4 regions of the Nocardia sp. NPDC005366 genome follow, and region 3 is predicted to be linked to each of the others. Evidence: riboswitches for the same ligand, from Rfam matches in the RefSeq annotation. Region 3 holds a riboswitch; each other region holds the start of a gene.
What was found. A riboswitch is a leader RNA that binds a small molecule or an ion and turns the genes downstream of it on or off. The one in region 3 is predicted to bind S-adenosylmethionine.
Positions count from the first base shown of each region.

Region 1 (4,824 bases), on a different contig from region 3:
ATCCATTTCCTCGGCGAACACCAGCATCACCTGGCGCAGCGTTTCTCCCGTACCGCCGACGAACGTTTCTCCGACCGATCCCTGTGGACGACCCTCGACACCGGCGAACCGGTCCTGCACGGCACCCCCATCTGGGTCCGCGCCAGCGTCCACCACCGAATCCCCATCGGCGACCATACTTTCGTCGTCGGCCTGGTCACCCGGGTGCACGACAATACCGACGAGGAACCGGCCGCCGCGCCGCTGCTGTACTACCAGGGCCGTTACCACCGCCCTACGTCGCTGGACCGATAGCTCCGACGCACCCCGCGGGATTCGACCTCGGCGTCGAGCGCGTCCGGATCGATGTCCGCGAGCCGACGCGACCACGACTCACGACATAGGAATCTCAGCCCACGGCGCAGGGTGACGCGCCCCCGGTGTCGACGGTAGCGAACGGGCGGGTCTCCGGAGTCGGGTTCCAGTGCGATCCGGTGACGGCGTAGTTCCAGCCGGTGCCGGTTTCTACGAGGTCGGCCACGGCTTCTATCAGCCGGTCGACGTCGGCGGAGCAGGTGCCGAGGCCGATGCTGGCGCGTAGCGCGCCGTCGAGGCCGAGGCGGGCGAGCAGGGGGTGGGCGCAGAAGCGGCCGTCGCGGACGCCGATGCCGTGTTCTGCGGAGAGGTAGGCGGCGACGTGGCCGGGGGCGAAACCGTCGAGAGTGAAGGCGACGATACCGACGCAATCGGGGCTGTCGGACCACAGTCGCAGGAGTTCGACGCCGGGAATCGCGCACAGGCCGTCGCGGAGACGGTCGGCGAGCAGGCGTTCATGCGATGCGAGGGTTTCGGCATCGATATCGCACAGCGCCGCACAGGCGGCGGCCAGCGCAGCCGCGCCGAGCACATTCGGCGACCCCGCCTCGTGACGCTGCGGCGCGGGAGCCCACTCGGCCGAGTCCGCGCGCACCTCGCGCACCGCGCCGCCGCCCGCCAGATACGGCTCGGCCGCGTCGAGCCAGTCACGGCGGCCGACGAGAACACCCGCGCCGAACGGCGCGTACAGCTTGTGACCCGAGCAGGCCAGGTAGTCGATTCCCGTGTCGCGCAGGCTGATCCGGCGGTGCGGAGCCAACTGCGCCGCGTCGACCAGGATGCGCGCGCCGCACCGGTGCGCCACCTCGGCCAGACGTTCCAGCGGCAGCACCTCGCCGGTGACGTTCGACGCGCCGGTAATCGCCAGCAGCGCGGCAGGTTTGGCGCACAGCTCGGCGACAAGAAGCCGGATGGTCTCCTCGACGGTGTCGGCGGCCCGCACCACGCGACGTCCGTTCCTGGTCCACGGCAGGAAATTGGCGTGATGCTCGATGTCGAGCACGACGGTGTCGCCGGGCACGCATCCGGCGAGCAGGTTCAGCGAGTCGGTGGTGTTGCGGGTGAAGACCACGACCTGGTCGTCGGCGGCGTCCAGGAAAAGGCTCACCGAAGCGCGCGCGGATTCATAGCATTCGGTGGAGATCCGGGAGGCGTAACCCGCGCCCCGATGCACGCTGGCGTAGTACGGCAGCAGCTGCTGCACCCGGTCGGTGACCGCGGCCAGCGCAGGCGCACTGGCGGCGTAGTCGAAATTCGCGTAGGTGGTGGTTCCGCCCTGGACGAGCGGCACCTGGAGGTCATCGCCGGATACCCGGGCGAGGGGGGCACAGGTCTGGTCCACAACAGCAGTCATCACGTAATCCCGTCGACAGAGGGACTCGCAATCGAGGATTGTTCGAGTCCGCGCTTGCCGCGCCCGGTCGGGCGGCGGCCCGGTCGTCACCCGGAGCACCCCACCGCGGAGGAGGGTTGCCGACCAGCTAGCCGGGGCTTGACACTGGTACTCGTGACCTGATCCGAGATTGGCAGACGCACCACAGTCCTGTCAACAGGGACGTTCCGTGTCGACGGCGACACTCGATCACCTGCGTCCGTTCACCGCGGTCGCCCGTACGTCGTTTGCGCATTCCGGCGGTATGCGATGCGATCGATGCATCCCCCCGCGCTACTCCGCTTCCCGACCTACGTGCTCGGCAAGCTGCACAAGGCGGTGCGCAGCGAGATGGGCACGTCGCCGCGCGAGCACTGGGTGCTGGTCTACCTGGAGGAATTCGACGAGTTGTCCCAGCAGCAGGTATCCACCGCTCTCGGCATCGACCGCAGCGAAGTCGTCCGGCTGATCGACGGGCTCGAGCAGAACGGTCTGGTCGTGCGTACCCGCGACGCCGTCGATCGCCGCAAATACCGACTCTCCGTCACCGAGGCGGGCAGCGCCGAACGCCGCCGCACCGACGAACTCATCGAGGCGGCGGCGCAACGGGTCCTGCACCGCCTCGACGCGGACGAGCAGCGCATTCTGCATCGCCTCGCCCTCAAAGCGCTCGGCGAGGATCAGGCACTGAGCGACTGAATCCGGTATTTCGGCCGGTAGCGCGGTTGTCATCGGGACGAACCACCCGATCCGGCGACCATCGATCAGCCGATACCCCGGGTACCGTAGACCACTGGTCCCCGTGGTGTTTGCCCACTGGTAACCCTCTTGTGAAACAACGAACGATGAAGAGCAGGCAGGTCTATGAGAGGTGGACAGGACGTCATGCTGCAGCCGCAGGTCGATACCGCGGCGGGCGAGGGCCCGGATCCGCGGTCGATTCCCGATCCGCTATCGCGCGGCGCCCTTGCCCCGCCCGCCCGCACCCTGGTCGACATCCTCGCCGCCACCGCCATCGACCACCCGGACGCCCCCGCCATCGATGACGGGGACGTGGTCATCGGCTACTCCGAACTGCTGACCGAGATCGACGCCGTCGTCGCGCGCCTCGCCGCGGCCGGAGTGCGAGCGGGCGACCGCGTTGGCGTCCGCATGCCCTCGGGCACCAACGAGCTCTACGTGACGATTCTGGCCGTGCTGCACGCGGGCGCCGCCTACGTGCCCGTCGACGCGGACGATCCGGACGAACGCGCCAGGCTGGTCTTCGGCGAGGCGGAGGTCACCGCCGTTGTCACCGCGGACGGTATCGAAACGACCTCCGCCGCAGCGGAATCCGATGGCACGACGGCGCCGCCCGATCCCGCTGACGACGCGTGGATCATCTTCACCTCCGGATCCACCGGAACGCCGAAAGGTGTCGCGGTGACCCATCGCAACGCCGCCGCGCTCGTCGACGCCGAGGCCGAGCTGTTCCTGCGGGACGCGCCGATCCGTCCCGGTGACCGCGTGCTCGCCGGACTCTCGGTCGCCTTCGACGCCTCCTGCGAGGAGATGTGGCTGGCCTGGCGGCACGGCGCGTGCCTGGTCCCGGCCCCGCGCGCGCTGGTCCGGACCGGGGCCGACCTGGGTCCATGGCTGGTGCGGCGCGAGATCAGCATCGTCTCCACCGTCCCGACATTGGCCGCCACCTGGCCCGCCGAGGCGCTCGAGTCGGTCCGGCTGCTGATCTTCGGCGGCGAGGCGGTACCCCCGGAACTCGCTGAACGCCTTGCCGGAAAAGCGGATTCGGGACGCGAGGTGTGGAATACCTACGGTCCCACCGAGGCGACGGTGGTGGCGTGCGCGGCCCTGCTCGACGGAAAGTGGCCGGTGCGCATCGGCCTGCCGCTGGACGGCTGGGATCTGGCCGTGGTCGATCCGGCGGGCAATCCGGTGGGCGAGGGCGAATCGGGCGAGCTGGTCATCGGCGGAGTCGGGCTTGCCCGATATCTCGACCAGGACAAAGATGCCGAGAAATACGCCCCGCTACCGTCACTGGGCTGGGAACGCGCCTACCGCAGCGGCGATCTGGTGCGCAACGACAGCGCCGGACTCGTGTTCCTCGGACGCGCCGACGACCAGATCAAAATCGGCGGTCGCCGTATCGAACTCGGCGAGATCGACAGCGCACTACAACACCTGCCCGGCGTGACCGGCGCCGCCGCGGCGATCCGAAGTACCAAGGCGGGCAATAAGATCCTCGTCGGCTACCTGACCGGACCCGACGCGGACTACGACCTCAAAGCCGCCAGAGACCGTCTCGCCGAACAACTTCCGGCTCCGCTGGTACCGCGTCTGGCCGTCGTCGCCGAACTGCCCACGCGCACCTCCGGCAAAGTCGACCGCGACGCGCTGCCGTGGCCGCTGCCGAAACAGAAGGACGCCGAGGCCGAAATCGGACTCACCCCGACCGCCCTGTGGGTCGCGGGCCTGTGGGATGCGCTGCTCGGCGCCGAGACACCGAGTCCCGATACCGACTTCTTCGATGTGGGCGGCGGCTCACTCGCCGCCGCGCAACTGGTGGCCGCGCTGCGCGAACGCTATCCGCATATCACTGTCGCCGAACTGTACGACCACCCGCGACTCGGAGCCCTCGCCGATTATCTCGACGACAGCGCACCCGTGGCCACCGCCGAAGTGCGCCACGTGCGCCCGACCCCACTGCCCGCCCAGGTATTCCAGGTGCTCGCGACGATTCCGCTGACCACCCTCACCGGACTGCAATGGCTCACCTGGCTCGCCATCGTCGGCAATATCGCCGCGTGGTCGGGCTCGCTGCCGTGGCTGCCGCATCTATCGTGGTGGTGGGCGTTCATCGCCTTCCTGCTGTTCATCTCCCCACCCGGCCGAATGGCCCTGTGCGCCCTCGGCGCCCGACTACTGCTCGACGACGTGAAGCCGGGCAGTTACCCGCGCGGGGGGCACGTGCACCTGCGACTCTGGACGGCGGTGCGGCTCTCCGAGGCCAGCGGCGCGGAGAATCTCTCCGGCGCACCGTGGATGGTGCCCTTCGCGCGGGCACTCGGGGCGAAGATCGGCAAGGGCGTCGACCTGCATAC
Region 1 covers NZ_JBEXFQ010000003.1:300,905-305,728, forward strand. The annotation lists gene ABZS43_RS05820 (flavin reductase family protein) at 1-294, shown strand, start outside; gene ABZS43_RS05825 (aminotransferase class V-fold PLP-dependent enzyme) at 389-1,708, opposite strand; SAM riboswitch class IV at 1,754-1,867, opposite strand; gene ABZS43_RS05830 (MarR family transcriptional regulator) at 2,006-2,425, shown strand; gene ABZS43_RS05835 (Pls/PosA family non-ribosomal peptide synthetase) at 2,612-4,824, shown strand, end outside.
Region 1: it holds a riboswitch for S-adenosylmethionine, as region 3 does, so the genes downstream of both, ABZS43_RS05825 (aminotransferase class V-fold PLP-dependent enzyme) here and ABZS43_RS07770 (bifunctional o-acetylhomoserine/o-acetylserine sulfhydrylase) in region 3, are expected to answer to the same signal.

Region 2 (4,824 bases), on a different contig from region 3:
CGTACCGGAGTGCGGTTAGCAGCCGCCGCCCTTCTCGCGGCCTTGCTGGTGCCGATGCTCGTCGGCTGCCTGCGCGTACAGGTGTCGATGGGCGTGTCGTCCAACGACAGGGTGTCCGGCCGGATCGTGGCCGCGGTGGTGCCGACGGGCGCCGAGGACAAGGGCCCGCAATTGAAAGTCCCCGATTCGCTGGCGGCCAAGGTTCGCGTCGAGCCCTACAGCCAGGACGGATATGTGGGCAGCAAGGTGTTCTTCGAGGATCTGTCCTTCGGTGAGGTCTCCCAGCTGGGTGGGCTCTCCGAGCAGACCCAGGGCATGTTCCAGCTCCAGTTCCAGCGCACCGGCGATCTGGTCAGCCTGACCGGCAGGGTGGATCTGAAATCGGTTCCGCCGCATGGTTCGGACGTGCAGTTCACGGTGGCTTTCCCGGCGCGCGTCGCCAAGACCAACGGTAACCGCGAGGGCGATTCCACGGTCTCGTGGAAACTTCCGCCCGGCGATGTCTCCACCCTGCGCGCCGAGGTGAGCTACGCCGATCCCAACACCCGGTCGTTCGCGGGCTGGGCGGGCATCGTCGGCGGTATCACCCTCGCGGTCGCCGCCATCGTCGCCGCGATGGCCTTCATGGACCGCAATCCGGCCGCCCCCCACCCCGAAGGCGGCTTCTCCCTGAGCCGCTGGTGGCGGCTGGTCATCGAAGGACGCTGACCCCCGGACGGCGGCACGTCCGATATACGCGGGTGCGAGACGAGGGGTGCCGACAATGGCTGACGACAGCGCGGCTCGCGCGCGAACGGCCATCGCCGGGAACGCGGCGGCGGTGAGCGCACGGGCGGGCGCCGGCGTCGCGGTGCTCGGCTGCGCGATCGCATTGGTCAATCGGTTGACGGTACGGCGACTGCCGGAATCCGCCGCTGTCATCGAGCCGATCACGGTGTGCGTTCCGGCGCGCGACGAGGTGCGGCGACTGCCGGAGCTGATCGGTGATCTGCGCGCGCAGTCGGGGGCGCCGCGCCTCCAGGTGCTGATTCTCGATGACGCGTCCACCGACGGCACCGCGGCGGCGGCCGAGAAGGCGATCGACGGCGACCCCCGGTTCATCGTGATCCGCTCGGATACCGAACCGGAGCCGGGATGGACCGGGAAGGCCGCGGCCTGTGCCAGGCTGGCCGACGCGGTGGATACGGCCGTCGTGATCTTCCTCGACGCCGACGTGCGGATCGCGCCCGGCGCGATCGCCGCGGCGGTGGCGGAATTGCGCAGGGGCCGCGCGGCACTGGTGTCACCGTGGCCGCGCCAGGACGCGGGGTCGGTGGCCGAGGCGCTGGTGCAGCCACTGCTGTGCTGGTCGTGGGCCTCCACGTTGCCCGTCGCCGTGGCGAATCGGAGCCTGCGGCCGTCGACGGCGGTGGCGTGCGGGCAGTTCCTGGTCTTCGACACCGCCGCCTATCGCGCGGCAGGCGGCCACGCGGCGGTGGCGGCGTCCCCGACCGAGGATCTGGATATCGCCCGCGCGGTGCGGCGCGGCGGCGGGCATACCGCTCTGGTCGCCGCGGGCCCGCTGGCCCGCACCCGGATGTACCGGGGCGCGGCCGAACTCGACGCCGGATACACCCGGTGGCTGTGGTCCGCCTACGGCGGCTCGCCGATCGCCGCCGCGGCTGTCGGATCGGTGGCCGCCCTGGCGTACGTGGTCGCGCCCCTGGCGGCGGTGGCGGGTCGCGGCGGTACCCGCCGAGCCGGAATTCTCGGGTATGCCGCCGCCGTCACCACGCGACTGCTGGCGCGTTCCCTGGAGTCCGGTCGATCCTCGACCCGCGCCGATATCGTCGCGGCACTGGCGCATCCCGTGTCGATCATCGCGTACACGGCCCTGTCGATCCGATCGCACCTGGCCTACCGCCGGGGGACGCTCGGTTGGAAAGGTCGTTCCCTCCCCCGCGGATGATCATGGGATGGTGGTCATCCCGACGGTCGGCAGGAAGAAGCAGGACCGATCGCCGCTCTGGACGGTGCCGAAGACCGCCGCGAGCACCATGCCCTTGCCGGTGTCGACGGGGACCGCGCGGATACCGCCGACCGGGAGCGAGGCGAGGAAGAAGTCCTGGACGGCCTTCTCGGCGACCGGACGGACGTCGGCGGGCACCTCGGGCGGGATCATGGCGGACAGGACATCCCCGATCGGGCCCATGGACGCCGTGCCGCTACGGCCGTTGCTGACGTTGAGCCACGCGACACGCATCCCGGTATCGGTCCTCTTGTCGGCGGCGACGCCGAAAGGCACGAAGGTGAACATGGTCTGGCCCGCTTCCACGGCGGTCATATCGAGTCCGGGGATGGCGACGGTCGTCTTAGGCCACGGCCCCGGCACCGCGCCCGCTACCGCGGGGACGAGCCCGAATGTGGACGCGTCGTTACAGAAGGCGGCCGCGGTCGGGTACAGGAACGGGTCCATGCCGAACTTCCGCAGCGCCTCGATATTCGACTCGTAGGCACCGAGCAGATCACCCGGACCCGCGATGGCGGCGGCGCGGTCGGTGTCGGGGGACGGAGCGCCCACCGCGCCGCCAGGTAGCGCGAGGGCCAGTGCGACAGCCCCGGTCGCGACGGCGGCAAACGTGGTCAGACGGCGCACTACGGTCACAACAGACCTCCTCATCGTCGGCACGATCGAGGAGGAGGGTACTCCCGCAAACGCTTTCAGCAGGGTTTATCGGATTCGGCAAGCCCTGGGCGCGTCGCGGACGACGAGTGCGGGGTGAGGGGCGATCGGAGTAGGACGTCCGATCGACCGGGGTAATTCTCGACGCGCGCGGCGATGGCGGGAAGGACTGTGCTCACCCTGATTTCTACCCTTGTGAAGGAGCCGCCCTCCTTCGCATGATGTTTCGGCTCGACACGTGTTCCCGCGGCGCTGGCGCCACCGGAATCTCACCATCCAGAGCGACCGAGAGACCTGGCTCACCGACGTCGCAGCAACCCCCCGGCATTCTCGGGTGCGGGTGCTTCCGCCGGGAACGATGGAGGACCGAAGTGATGATCTACCGCAGTGGCAATCGCTGGGGCCGTCGCCATGTCGACCAGTGCCATGTCGACCAGTGCCATGCCGACCAGTGCCATGCCGACCAGTGCCATGTCATGTCCACCGGCTGTCGCGGCTGACCCGCCCGCCAGACCGTGCGCCCGACACTGGCCGGGTGCGGCGACCGCCGCCCACAGGGGTGGTCGCGTCCGCTTGTTCCGAAGGACTCGCCATGAGTGCGCCCCACGCGCCCGCCCCGCCGGGTGAATCCGATGTCGTCTCCCCCGACGCCGATGACGCCTCCACCTCCGACGTGCCCAGCGTCGCGAGATCACGGCATCCGCCGCGACGGGTCGCGAGTACGGCGGCGCTGATCGCTGTCGCGCACGTCGCGCGCAATCCGGCCGCCGAGCCGTGGTCGATGGCGGGGTGAGCGGCGTGGCCTCACGTTTCCCCGACAACGGAGTTCGGGTGCACCGCGTCGCGCAGTCCGATCCGCTCGCCGCTTCGCTGCTGGCCGAATTGGCCGTCGAATACAGCACGCGCTACGGCAGAACCCCGGGCGCGGTGCACGCCTCGCTGGTGGACTATCCGGCGCAGGAATTCGCACCGCCGCACGGTGACCTGCTTGTCGTCACCCGGGATTCGGAACCGGTCGCGGGCGGCGCCTTCCAGCGCTACGACGAGACGACCGCCGAACTCAAACGCGTCTGGACCTCGCGCGAGCACCGCAGGCAGGGATTCGGCAGGTATGTCCTGACGCACCTGGAAGCCGAGATCACCCGTCGAGGTTATCGACGCGTCTACCTGACGACAGGGCCACGTCAGCCCGAGGCGGTCGCCCTCTACCTCGCGGCCGGGTACACCCCGCTCTACGACCCCGATCTGCCCCCCGAGCGGATCGGCAAACATCCGTTCGAGAAATACGTGCGTGCCGCCGATTTTGTGGGCGTCGTCGCATGAGATTCCTGCTCATGACCTCGATCGCCCCGGTGCCCGAGCCGAGTACCGGCGGGCTTGCCGGTACCAGGCAGCGCCGCCCCGATGTCAACCATGTCGAAACCCTTGGAGTAGCACAGTGATCCGATCCCGCTATCGAATCGCGGCCATTGCCGCCGCCGTCACCGCGGCCGCGAGTCTTGCGGCCTGCGGCGGCGATTCGGGCGGTTCCGGCGGCGACGCCGGACCGCCGCGGCCGGGCGGTACGCTGCGCTACGGACTCTCCCAGGCGCCGACCTGCTCGGATCCGGCGCAGGCAGGCAGTAACCAGACCATTTACGTCGCCAGGCAGATCGTCGATTCGCTGACCGACCAGGATCCGGCGACCGGGGCGATCACGCCGTGGCTGGCCCGCAGCTGGGAGGTGAGCCCGGATGCGAAGGTTTTCACCTTCCACCTCGCCGACGGCGTCACCTTCAGCGATGGCACCCCGCTCACCGCCGAATCGGTCAAGCGCAATTTCGACGCGATCGTCAAGCTGGGTGCGGCCAAATCACCGCTCGGGGCCAGCTATCTGACCAACTACGTGAGTACCACGCCGGTGGACCGGTTGACCGCGAGAGTCGAGTTCAGCAAGCCGAATTCACAATTCCTGCAGGCCTCCTCGACCACCCAGCTGGGCTTGCTCGCCGACGCGACCACCGCCGCTCCCGCCGAACAGCGTTGCGCCGGCGGCAATATCGGCAGCGGCCCGTTCACCTACGCGGGCTGGCGTCAGGACGCCTCGGCCACACTCGCCAAGCGCGCCGGATACAACTGGGGTTCGGACGTTTTCGCCCATCGTGGGGAGGCGTATCTGGACC
Region 2 covers NZ_JBEXFQ010000034.1:58,522-63,345, forward strand. The annotation lists gene ABZS43_RS29960 (DUF3153 domain-containing protein) at 55-708, shown strand; gene ABZS43_RS29965 (glycosyltransferase family 2 protein) at 764-1,948, shown strand; gene ABZS43_RS29970 (hypothetical protein) at 1,949-2,644, opposite strand; SAM riboswitch class I at 2,932-3,027, shown strand; gene ABZS43_RS29975 (hypothetical protein) at 3,255-3,455, shown strand; gene ABZS43_RS29980 (GNAT family N-acetyltransferase) at 3,461-3,985, shown strand; gene ABZS43_RS29985 (ABC transporter substrate-binding protein) at 4,101-4,824, shown strand, end outside.
Region 2: it holds a riboswitch for S-adenosylmethionine, as region 3 does, so the genes downstream of both, ABZS43_RS29975 (hypothetical protein) here and ABZS43_RS07770 (bifunctional o-acetylhomoserine/o-acetylserine sulfhydrylase) in region 3, are expected to answer to the same signal.

Region 3 (4,824 bases):
GGTTTCGATCAGCAGTTTCGACACCGCGGCGGCCTCGGTCAGGAATCCGTCGTGCCCGTCCCTGGAATGCACGATCTCCAGCCTGTCGCAGCCGGGTAGCGCGTCGGCCAATTCCTGCTGTGTCCGTAGGGGATACAGCCGATCGGAGTCGACGCCGCCCACCACGCACGGGACCGGGGTCGAGGCGAGCGCCGCCGCGACACCGCCGCGCCCGCGGCCGACATCGTGCCGGTTCATCGCCTCGGTGAGCAGGACGTAGGTGGCGGGATCGAAACGGCTACAGAGCTTTTCGGCCTGATGGTCCAGGTAGCTCTGCACCGCGTAGCGACCACCCCGCCACGGATCTTCCTCGTCCTGCGCGTGATTCTCGAAGCGGTGATCCAATTCGGACTCGGTGCGGTAGGTCAGGTGCGCGATCCGCCTCGCGATGCCCATGCCGGTCATCGGGGCGCGATCGGTGTCGTGGTAATCACCGCCCTGCCAGTCCGGATCGGCCTTGATGGCGGCGATCTGGGTGGTCTGGGTTCCTATCTGGTCGGCGGTGGCGCGCGCGCCGACGGCGAGCACCAGGGCCGCCGCCACTCGTTGCGGTGCTTCGATCATCCATTCCAGCACCCGCATGCCGCCCATCGACCCGCCGACCACGGCGGCCAACCGGTCGATGCCGAGCAACCGCGTCAACGCGATCTCCGCGGTCACTTGATCGCGGATGGAGATCTCCGGAAACCTTGCGCCCCACGGCTTTCCGTCGGAAGCGAGGGAGGAGGGCCCGGTGCTGCCCTTGCAGCCGCCGAGCACATTCGTCGCGATCACACACCACTCGTCGGTATCGAGCGGCGCACCGGGGCCGACCATGCCCTCCCACCAGCCCGGCTGCGGGTGGGCGTCGTCGGGCCCGCCGACCACGTGTGAATCACCGGTCAGCGCGTGCTCGACCAGTACGACATTGTCCAGCGCGGGGGAGAGCTCACCCCAACGTTGCACCGCGAGAAGCACGTCGGGGACGACGGCGCCGTTCTCCAGCGCGACATCCCCGATGGCGATCACGCCGAGCCGCCCGTCCGGCGGTGGCAGAAGTGTCACACCGGTCGCTGGACGGGTGGTGCTCGGCTCGGCGCTCACGGTCACGAGGTCGCCGCGAAACCGGCGCGTAGATCGGCCAGGATGTCATCGATGCCCTCGATGCCGACGGCGAGACGTATCAGTCCCGGTGTCACGCCCGCGGCCAACTGCTCCTCGGGTGTCAGCTGCGAGTGGGTGGTCGAGGCCGGATGGATCACCAGCGAGCGCACATCGCCGATATTGGCGACGTGGCTGTGCAGTGTCAGCGCGTCGACGAACTTCTTGCCCGCGTCGATCCCGCCGCGCAGGTCGAACGCAACGATCGCGCCCGCACCCTTCGGGGCCAGCTCCTTGGCGCGCGTATGCCACGGCGAGGTGGGCAGGCCAGCGTAGAAGACGGCTTCGACGTCCGCGTGCTCGGTGAGGAATTCGGCGACGGCCTGAGCATTGGAGACATGCCGTTCGAGTCGCAGGCTCAGCGTTTCGATGCCCTGAGCGATCAGGAACGCGTTGAACGGCGAGATCGCGGCGCCGAGATCGCGCAGCAACTGCACGCGCGCCTTCAGCGCGTAGGCCGGTGCGCCGAGATCGGCGAAGACCGCGCCGTGGTAGCTCGGGTCGGGTGTGGTGAAACCGGGGTAGCGAGCCGCGCCGTTCTCGTCGCGCACCGTCCAGTCGAAGTTGCCGCCGTCCACGATCACACCGCCGATGGCCGTGCCGTGCCCGCCCAGGTACTTCGTCGCCGAGTGCACGACGATGTCGGCGCCGTGGGCAAGCGGCTGGATCAGGTACGGCGTAGCGACGGTGTTGTCGACGATCAACGGCAGCCCGGCCGCGTGGGCCACGTCCGCGACACCGCGGATGTCGAAGATGGCGCCGCTCGGGTTGGCGATGGTCTCGCCGTAGAGGGCTTTGGTGTTCGGCCGGATCGCGGCCCGCCACTGCTCCGGATCGTCCTGGTCGTCGACGAAGGAGACCTCGATGCCGAGTTTGGGCAGCGAGTAGTGGAAGAGGTTGTAGGTGCCGCCGTAGAGCTGCGGGCTGGAGACGATGTGATCGCCCGCCGAGGCCAGGTTGAGGATCGAGTAGGTCTCCGCCGCCTGCCCCGAGGCCACCAGCAGCGCGGCCACTCCGCCTTCCAGCGCGGCGACGCGCTGTTCCACCACGTCCTGGGTGGGGTTCATGATCCTGGTGTAGATATTGCCTGGTTCGGCCAGACCGAACAGCGCCGCGGCGTGCGCGGTGTCGCGGAATGCGTACGAGGTGGTCTGGTAGATCGGCAGGGCCCTGGCGCCGGTGCTCTGATCGGGGGACTGGCCCGCGTGGACCTGTTTGGTCTCGAAGGACCAGGCGGCCGGATCGATCGGGGACGCGATGGGTTCGCTCATATCGTTCTCCAAATGGGGGGTTGTTCGCCGGACGAACGGGTTATCGTATTGCGGGCGACGGACAACAACACATTTCGGGATCCTCCTGAACAGCGCGCTTGCTCCCGGCCTTCGGGAACCCGGTCATCACCCGGAGCACCCCACCGCAGCTGGAGGGTTGCCGTCCAGCGAGCCGGGGCTTGGCGCTGGCACTCATGACCTGACAAACATGGTAACCGGCGGTCGGGCAACGCCCGAATCCCGTTGGAAATATCACGCGGAGTCGAGCGGGCGCGCGTGCGAGCAGATGCGTCGGAGCTCGTCGTACGCGGTGAGTACCGCGGCGCGGGCGGCGCGGGCGGCGGTCTGCGGGTCGCCGTTGACGACCAGTTCCTCCGAATCCGCCATCGCGATATGACACAGCATCTGCCAGGTCGCCACCACCAGCCGGACCGGAAGCGCGTCGGGCGCCGTGCCCGCGCGTTCGGCTAGGCAGCGACTGATCGCCGTGGTCTTGGTCTCGCCGAATTCCAGGGCGCGCGCGTTAACCGTCTGGCTGCTGCGAGCGATCCGCTGCATTTGCTGGAACTGCCGGAAGGATGTGCTGTCCCCGGCGGTGGCGCGGTCGATCATGTCCAGGTAGGCGTTGCACAGCGCGGGCAGGTCGCCGTCGGTGCTTGGTTGTTGCCGCAGCGCGGTGGCGACGCCCTCGCCGAAGTCGGCGACCGGTCCGAGGACGATGTCCTCTTTGGTCTCGAAATATCGGTTAACGGTGCGCGGCGAGACGTCGGCGGCATGCGCGATCTGCTCGACCGTCGTCGCGTCGAACCCTTGGGCGTCGCACAGGTCGAGCGCCACTTCGATGATTCGCGCACGGGTCTGTATTTTCTTGCGCTCGCGCAGGCTCGGTCCCCGTCCGCACCGACCATCGGCCGGGTCGTTGGCGCGGGCGTCGGCCGCCGCGGCGATCGGCGCTGATGAGTCGAGCATGTCCGCATTCTATCGCACGGCGCCCAGTCGCTGTCCGCAACCGACAAATGTCCGATTGCGACATTTTTCTCTTGACGCCAATTGTCTGACGGTGACAGGATTGGCCGAATTGATCCGAGAGTCCAGCACTTCGAACGAGGAGACCGAGATGACCGACACCGCATCGGTGGCCGAAGCACCGGAGAAACGGGGGAGTTCCGCACGCTGGCTCGCCCTCGCAGTCATCGCGTTGGCGCAGCTCATGGTGGTTCTCGACGCCACCATCGTGACCATCGCACTGCCCTTCGCACAACGTGATCTCGACATCAGCGATAGCAACAAGCAGTGGATGCTCACCGCGTACACGCTGATCTTCGGCGGTCTGCTGCTTCTCGGCGGCCGCATGGCGGACTACCTGGGCCGTCGCCGGATCTTCATGGTCGGCCTGATCGGCTTCGCCGCCGCGTCGGCGCTGGCGGGCCTCGCGCAGAACGGGGCGCAGCTCTTCGCGGGCCGCGGCCTGCAGGGCGCTTTCGCCGCGCTTCTCGCGCCCGCCGCGCTGTCACTGCTCTCGGTGACGTTCACCGAGGCGAAGGAGCGGGCGACGGCCTTCTCCATCTTCGCCGGCATCTCGGCGGGCGGCGCCGCGATCGGCCTGCTCGCGGGTGGCGCGCTCACCGAATACGCCTCGTGGCGGTGGACGCTGTTGGTGAATACCCCGATCGCGATCATCGCGCTGGTCGGCGCGTTGACCTTCGTCGTCAGGGATGTGCCCGCACCGCGCACGGGCGGCTACGACGTGCCCGGCGCGATCACCGTCACCCTCGGTCTGATCGCCATCGTGTACGGCTTCAGCCGTGCCGCGGAAGCCGGCTGGACCTCGGCCGGCACGCTGGGGCTGCTCGCCCTCGGTGTCGTGCTGCTCGCGGTATTCGTCGCCGTCGAGCAGCGCTCGTCGAATCCGCTGCTTCCGCTGCGTATTCCGGGTGAGGTCAACCGGGGTGGCGCGCTGCTCGTGGCGCTGCTGGTTCCGATCGCGATGTTCGCGATGTTCCTGTTCCTCAGCTTCTACTTCCAGAACACGCTGGGGTACACGCCGCTCAAGGCCGGTGTCGCCTTCCTGCCCTTCCCGATCGGCATCGCGATCTCCGCGGGTATCACCAGTAGCCTGCTGCCCAGATTCGGCCCCCGTCCGCTGATGCTGACCGGCGCCGTCCTCGGTGTCATCGGCCTGCTGTGGCTCGCCCAGCTGAGCTTCGGCGACGGCTACGCGCTCAGCGTGCTGCCCGCCCAGTCGCTGATCGCGCTCGGCATGGGTCCGCTGTTCGTCGGAATGCAAGCCGTTGCCCTGCATCAGGTCGAGGAACGGGATTCCGGTGTGGCCAGTGCGCTGCTGAACGCGGCGCAGCAGGTCGGCGGCGCGGTG
Region 3 covers NZ_JBEXFQ010000005.1:63,382-68,205, reverse strand. The annotation lists gene ABZS43_RS07775 (homoserine O-acetyltransferase) at 1-1,083, opposite strand, end outside; gene ABZS43_RS07770 (bifunctional o-acetylhomoserine/o-acetylserine sulfhydrylase) at 1,125-2,450, opposite strand; SAM riboswitch class IV at 2,540-2,650, opposite strand; gene ABZS43_RS07765 (TetR family transcriptional regulator) at 2,703-3,419, opposite strand; gene ABZS43_RS07760 (MFS transporter) at 3,568-4,824, shown strand, end outside.

Region 4 (4,824 bases), on a different contig from region 3:
TACCCGCACCGGATGCGTGGCAGCGAAGCGAAGGAGTGGCGCACATATGAGTGGTCTCAAACTCGGATACAAGGCGTCGGCGGAACAATTCGGACCGCGTGAACTGGTGGAGATCGCGGTGCTGGCCGAGCAACACGGACTCGACAGCGCGACGGTGAGCGATCATTTCCAGCCGTGGCGGCACAAAGGCGGGCATGCCCCGTTCTCGCTGGCCTGGATGGCGGCGGTGGGTGAGCGCACCCAGCGCATTCAACTCGGCACCTCGGTGCTGACCCCGACCTTCCGCTACAACCCCGCGGTGATCGCCCAGGCCTTCGCCACCATGGGCTGTCTGTACCCGGATCGCGTCATGCTCGGTGTCGGCACCGGTGAGGCGCTCAACGAGATCGCGACCGGCTACACCGGCGAATGGCCGGAATTCAAGGAGCGTTTCGCCCGGCTGCGCGAATCCGTCGACCTGATGCGGGCGCTGTGGACCGGCGACCGCACCGATTTCGACGGCCAGTACTACAAGACGGTCGGCGCCTCCATCTACGACGTGCCCAAGGGCGGTATTCCCGTCTACATCGCGGCGGGTGGCCCCCTGGTGGCCCGCTACGCCGGTCGCGCGGGCGACGGCTTCATCTGCACCTCGGGCAAGGGGATGGATCTCTACACCGAGAAACTGCTGCCCGCCGTCGCCGAGGGCGCGGGCAAGGCCGGACGCACCGTCGACGATATCGACCGGATGATCGAGATCAAGATCTCCTACGACACCGATCCCGAACTGGCACTGGAGAACACCCGCTTCTGGGCGCCGCTGTCGCTGACCGCCGAACAGAAGCACAGCATCACCGACCCGATCGAGATGGAAACCGCCGCCGACGCGCTGCCGATAGAGCAGATCGCCAAGCGCTGGATCGTGGCGAGCGATCCCGACGAGGCCGTCGCCCAGATCAAGCCGTACCTGGACGCCGGGCTGAACCACCTGGTCTTCCACGCCCCCGGCCACGATCAGCGCCGGTTCCTGGAACTGTTCGAACGTGACCTCGGCCCCCGGCTGCGGGCGCTCGGCTGAGCTGATAGACGAAGAACCCCATCCCGGCCGGGATGGGGTTCTTCTCGTCTGCGCCGGGCGATTTCAGCGCAGCGCGCGCTCCAGATCCCCGAGGAGGTCGTCGACATCCTCCAGGCCAACCGAAATGCGGACAACACCGTCGGACAGACCGATGGTGGCGCGGCCTTCCGGGCCCATCGCACGGTGGGTCGTGGTGGCCGGATGGGTGATCAGAGTTTTGGAATCGCCGAGATTGTTGGAGATATCGACGATCCGCAACCGGTTGAGCACTTCGAAGGCGCGTTTCTTCGCCTCGTCCGCCGGCGCGTCGAGTTCGAACGTGACCACCGTGCCGCCGCCGCTCATCTGGCTGGTCGCCAAGGCGTGCTGGGGATGCGATTCCAGATACGGGTAGCGCACCCAGCTCACCGAATCATTGCCCTCGAGGAAGCGCGCGAGCTTCAGTGCCGATTCGGTGGAATGGCGCACCCGCAGCGGCATCGTCTCCAAACCCTTCAGTAGCGTCCACGCGTTGAAGGGGCTCAGCGCCGGACCGGTATGGCGCATCAGGTTCTTCACCGGACCGTCGATATAGTCCCGCTCGCCGAGGATGGCGCCGCCGAGCACGCGGCCCTGGCCGTCGATATGTTTGGTGCCGGAGTACACGAGAACGTCGGCGCCGAGATCGAAACCGCGCTGCAGCAGCGGGGTGGCGAAAACGTTGTCCAGCACCACCTTCGCGCCCGCCGCGTGGGCGAGTTCGCTGACCTTGCGCACATCGACCAGGGTCTGCATCGGGTTGGCCGGGGTCTCGAAGAACACCGCCTGCGTCGGCACCGACAGCGCCTGTTCCCACTGGTCCAGATCCTCACCGTCGACGAAGACGGTTTCCACGCCCCAGCGCGGCAGGATCTCGTTGCACACCACGAAACAGGATCCGAAGAGACTGCGCGCGGCCACCAGTCGATCGCCCGCGCTCAACAGCGCTCCGAGCGAGGTGAATACGGCCGACATACCGCTCGCGGTGGCGAAGCACGCCTCCGCGCCGTCGAGCAGGCGCATCCGCTCCTCGAACATGGCGACCGTCGGATTGCCGTAGCGGGAGTAGACGAAATGTTCGACGTCGCCGGTGAACGCGGCCTCGGCCGCCTCCGCGCTCTCGTAGACGAAGCCGGAGGTCAGGTACAGCGCCTCGGAGGTCTCCTCGAAACCGGAGCGGCGCAGGCCGCCCCGCACCCCGAGGGTGGCCGGGCCGACATCATCGGGTAGCGGCTTGTCGAAGGCGCCGCCGGTGATCACGACTGCCGCCAGGGCAGGCCGGTGGCCCGCCAGCCTTCGCCGCCGCGGTGGCCCGTGCTGTCGAGACCGCCCTCGAAACCGTCGAGCACGTTGTAGGACGGGCCGATGCCGAGTTCGGTCGCGAGATTCGCCGCATGCGCCGAACGCTGACCGGAACGACACAGGAAGACCACGGGCGCTTCCTGATCGCGCGCTTGCAGGGCCTTACCCAGCTGGTCGGCGAATTCGGTATTCCGCGCGCCGTTGCTGTCGACCCATTCGATCAGCACGGTCGGCCGCTCGATCGAACTGGTATCCGGCACGCCGACGAAGCGCCATTCCGCTTCGGTGCGCACGTCGACCAGAACGGCTTCGGGATGTTCCCGCAGTATTTCCCACGCCTGCTGGGGGGTGATGTCACCGGCATAACTCATGTCGAACCTCCTGTGAATCCGCACTTGCCACACCCGTTTTCGGCGCGCGGCCAGGTCGTCACCCGGAGCACCCCACCGCGGAGGAGGGTTGCCGACCAGCGAGCCGGGGCTTGACGCTGGTTCTCATGACCTGAACTGAGATTGCCCGTCGAGCGGGCGACATGTCAAACACCGATTCGCGACACGCGGGCAGGTCATCCGCAGACGATCCACTTGTCGCCGGATCGGGTGAAGTTCCAGGTCTCGGTGGTCTCGCGGCCGTCGACCCGCACGGTGACGGCCGCCTTCGCCCGATCTCCGTTGACGGACTGATCCGCGACTTTCGGTATCTCTATTGAGCTTCCACCGGCGAACTGACCCGCCAGCGGCGACTTGCCCTCCTCGAAGCCCTCGCACGCGACTCCGGGCGGCGGCGACTGATCACTGGCGTTACGCGCGCTCACGTAGTTCTGCGCGGCCCCCGCTATCCGGTCGGCTTCTGTGACATTTTTCTCAGCGGGTGAGAGCAGCCCGCCCGCCACGATGGCGACGAGCACGACCGCCGCGAAGACCGCGGCCGCGATGAACGGCGCCATGGTGCGCTGATCGGTCTGGTCGAGCACGATCGCTTCGTCGTCCTCGGGGTCGGGGCGCTGCTCGGTCATGCCTCGATCATCCCTGGTCGGCGCCGCTATCCGACACCCGACCCCGCCGCACCCGGCCGCACCGGCGCGAGCGCGCGTCAGGCACGGACGGAAGGGACCTCGGTAGGCTGGTGTCACGGGTCGTCGGTGATCGCCGGGAGGCGTGGCATCCGTTCAGTTCACGACACCCTGAGAGGGCCCATGACATGCCACCGATAGAATCGCGGGACTGCGGCCTGCTGTCATAGCCATATGAGAGCTCACCGTCGTAGCGACCTGGGGGCCGTGCAGTCACGAGCCAGCAGCACCAGCGTCACGCACCGCGAGGTGCGCCGGAACGACGCGTGAACTTAGCCTAAGCTAAGTCAAACGCCATTAATTTCGACCATAAGGGTGCGCGGAAGAGATGACCGAACAGAGTGCAGCAGCAACGAGCGGTGCAGCTCAGGCGGCCCGCCCGCTCCGCATCGCGATCGTCGGCGCGGGACCGGCCGGCATCTACGCCGCCGACGCGTTGATGAAGTCCGAGGCCGATGTGAGCATCGACCTCTACGAGCGCATGCCCGCGCCGTTCGGGCTGATCCGCTACGGCGTCGCACCCGACCACCCGCGGATCAAAGGCATCATCACCGCCCTGCACAAGGTGCTCGACAAGGAGCAGGTCCGACTGCTCGGCAATATCGACTACGGCACCGATATCACCCTCGACGACCTGCGTCGCTTCTACGACGCTGTCATCTTCTCCACCGGCGCCAACGCCGACCGCGCGCTGGACATCCCGGGGATCGGCCTGGACGGTTCCTACGGCGCGGCCGATTTCGTCTCCTGGTACGACGGACACCCCGACGTGCCGCGCACCTGGCCGCTCGACGCGGAGAAGGTCGCCGTGCTCGGCGTCGGCAACGTCGCGCTCGACGTGGCGCGCGTGCTGGCCAAAACCGGTGACGAACTGCTTCCGACCGAGATCCCGCCGAACGTCTACGAGGGCCTGAAGGCCAACAAGGCGATCGAGGTCCACGTCTTCGGGCGTCGCGGCCCGGCCCAGGCCAAGTTCACCCCGCTGGAACTGCGCGAACTCGACCACTCCCCGACCATCGAGGTCATCGTCGACCCCGAGGACATCGACTACGACGAAGGCTCCGAAGCCGCCCGCAGGCATTCCAAGCAGGTCGACATGGTTGCCAACACCCTCGAACAGTGGGCCATCCGCGACCAGGGCACCCGCCCCCACAAACTCTTCCTGCACTTCTTCGAATCGCCCGCGGAAATCGTCGGCGACGAGAACGGCAAGGTGGTCGGTCTGCGCACCGAACGCACCCAGCTCGACGGCACCGGCAACGTCAAGGGCACCGGCGTCATCAAGGACTGGGATATCCAGGCCGTATACCGCGCGGTCGGCTACCTGTCGCAGAACATCACCAACCTGCCCTTCGACGACCAGGCGGGCACCGTG
Region 4 covers NZ_JBEXFQ010000015.1:137,245-142,068, forward strand. The annotation lists gene fgd (glucose-6-phosphate dehydrogenase (coenzyme-F420)) at 47-1,057, shown strand; gene ABZS43_RS19065 (O-succinylhomoserine sulfhydrylase) at 1,121-2,335, opposite strand; gene ABZS43_RS19070 (rhodanese-like domain-containing protein) at 2,332-2,748, opposite strand; SAM riboswitch class IV at 2,764-2,879, opposite strand; gene ABZS43_RS19075 (hypothetical protein) at 2,943-3,392, opposite strand; gene ABZS43_RS19080 (FAD-dependent oxidoreductase) at 3,778-4,824, shown strand, end outside.
Region 4: it holds a riboswitch for S-adenosylmethionine, as region 3 does, so the genes downstream of both, ABZS43_RS19070 (rhodanese-like domain-containing protein) here and ABZS43_RS07770 (bifunctional o-acetylhomoserine/o-acetylserine sulfhydrylase) in region 3, are expected to answer to the same signal.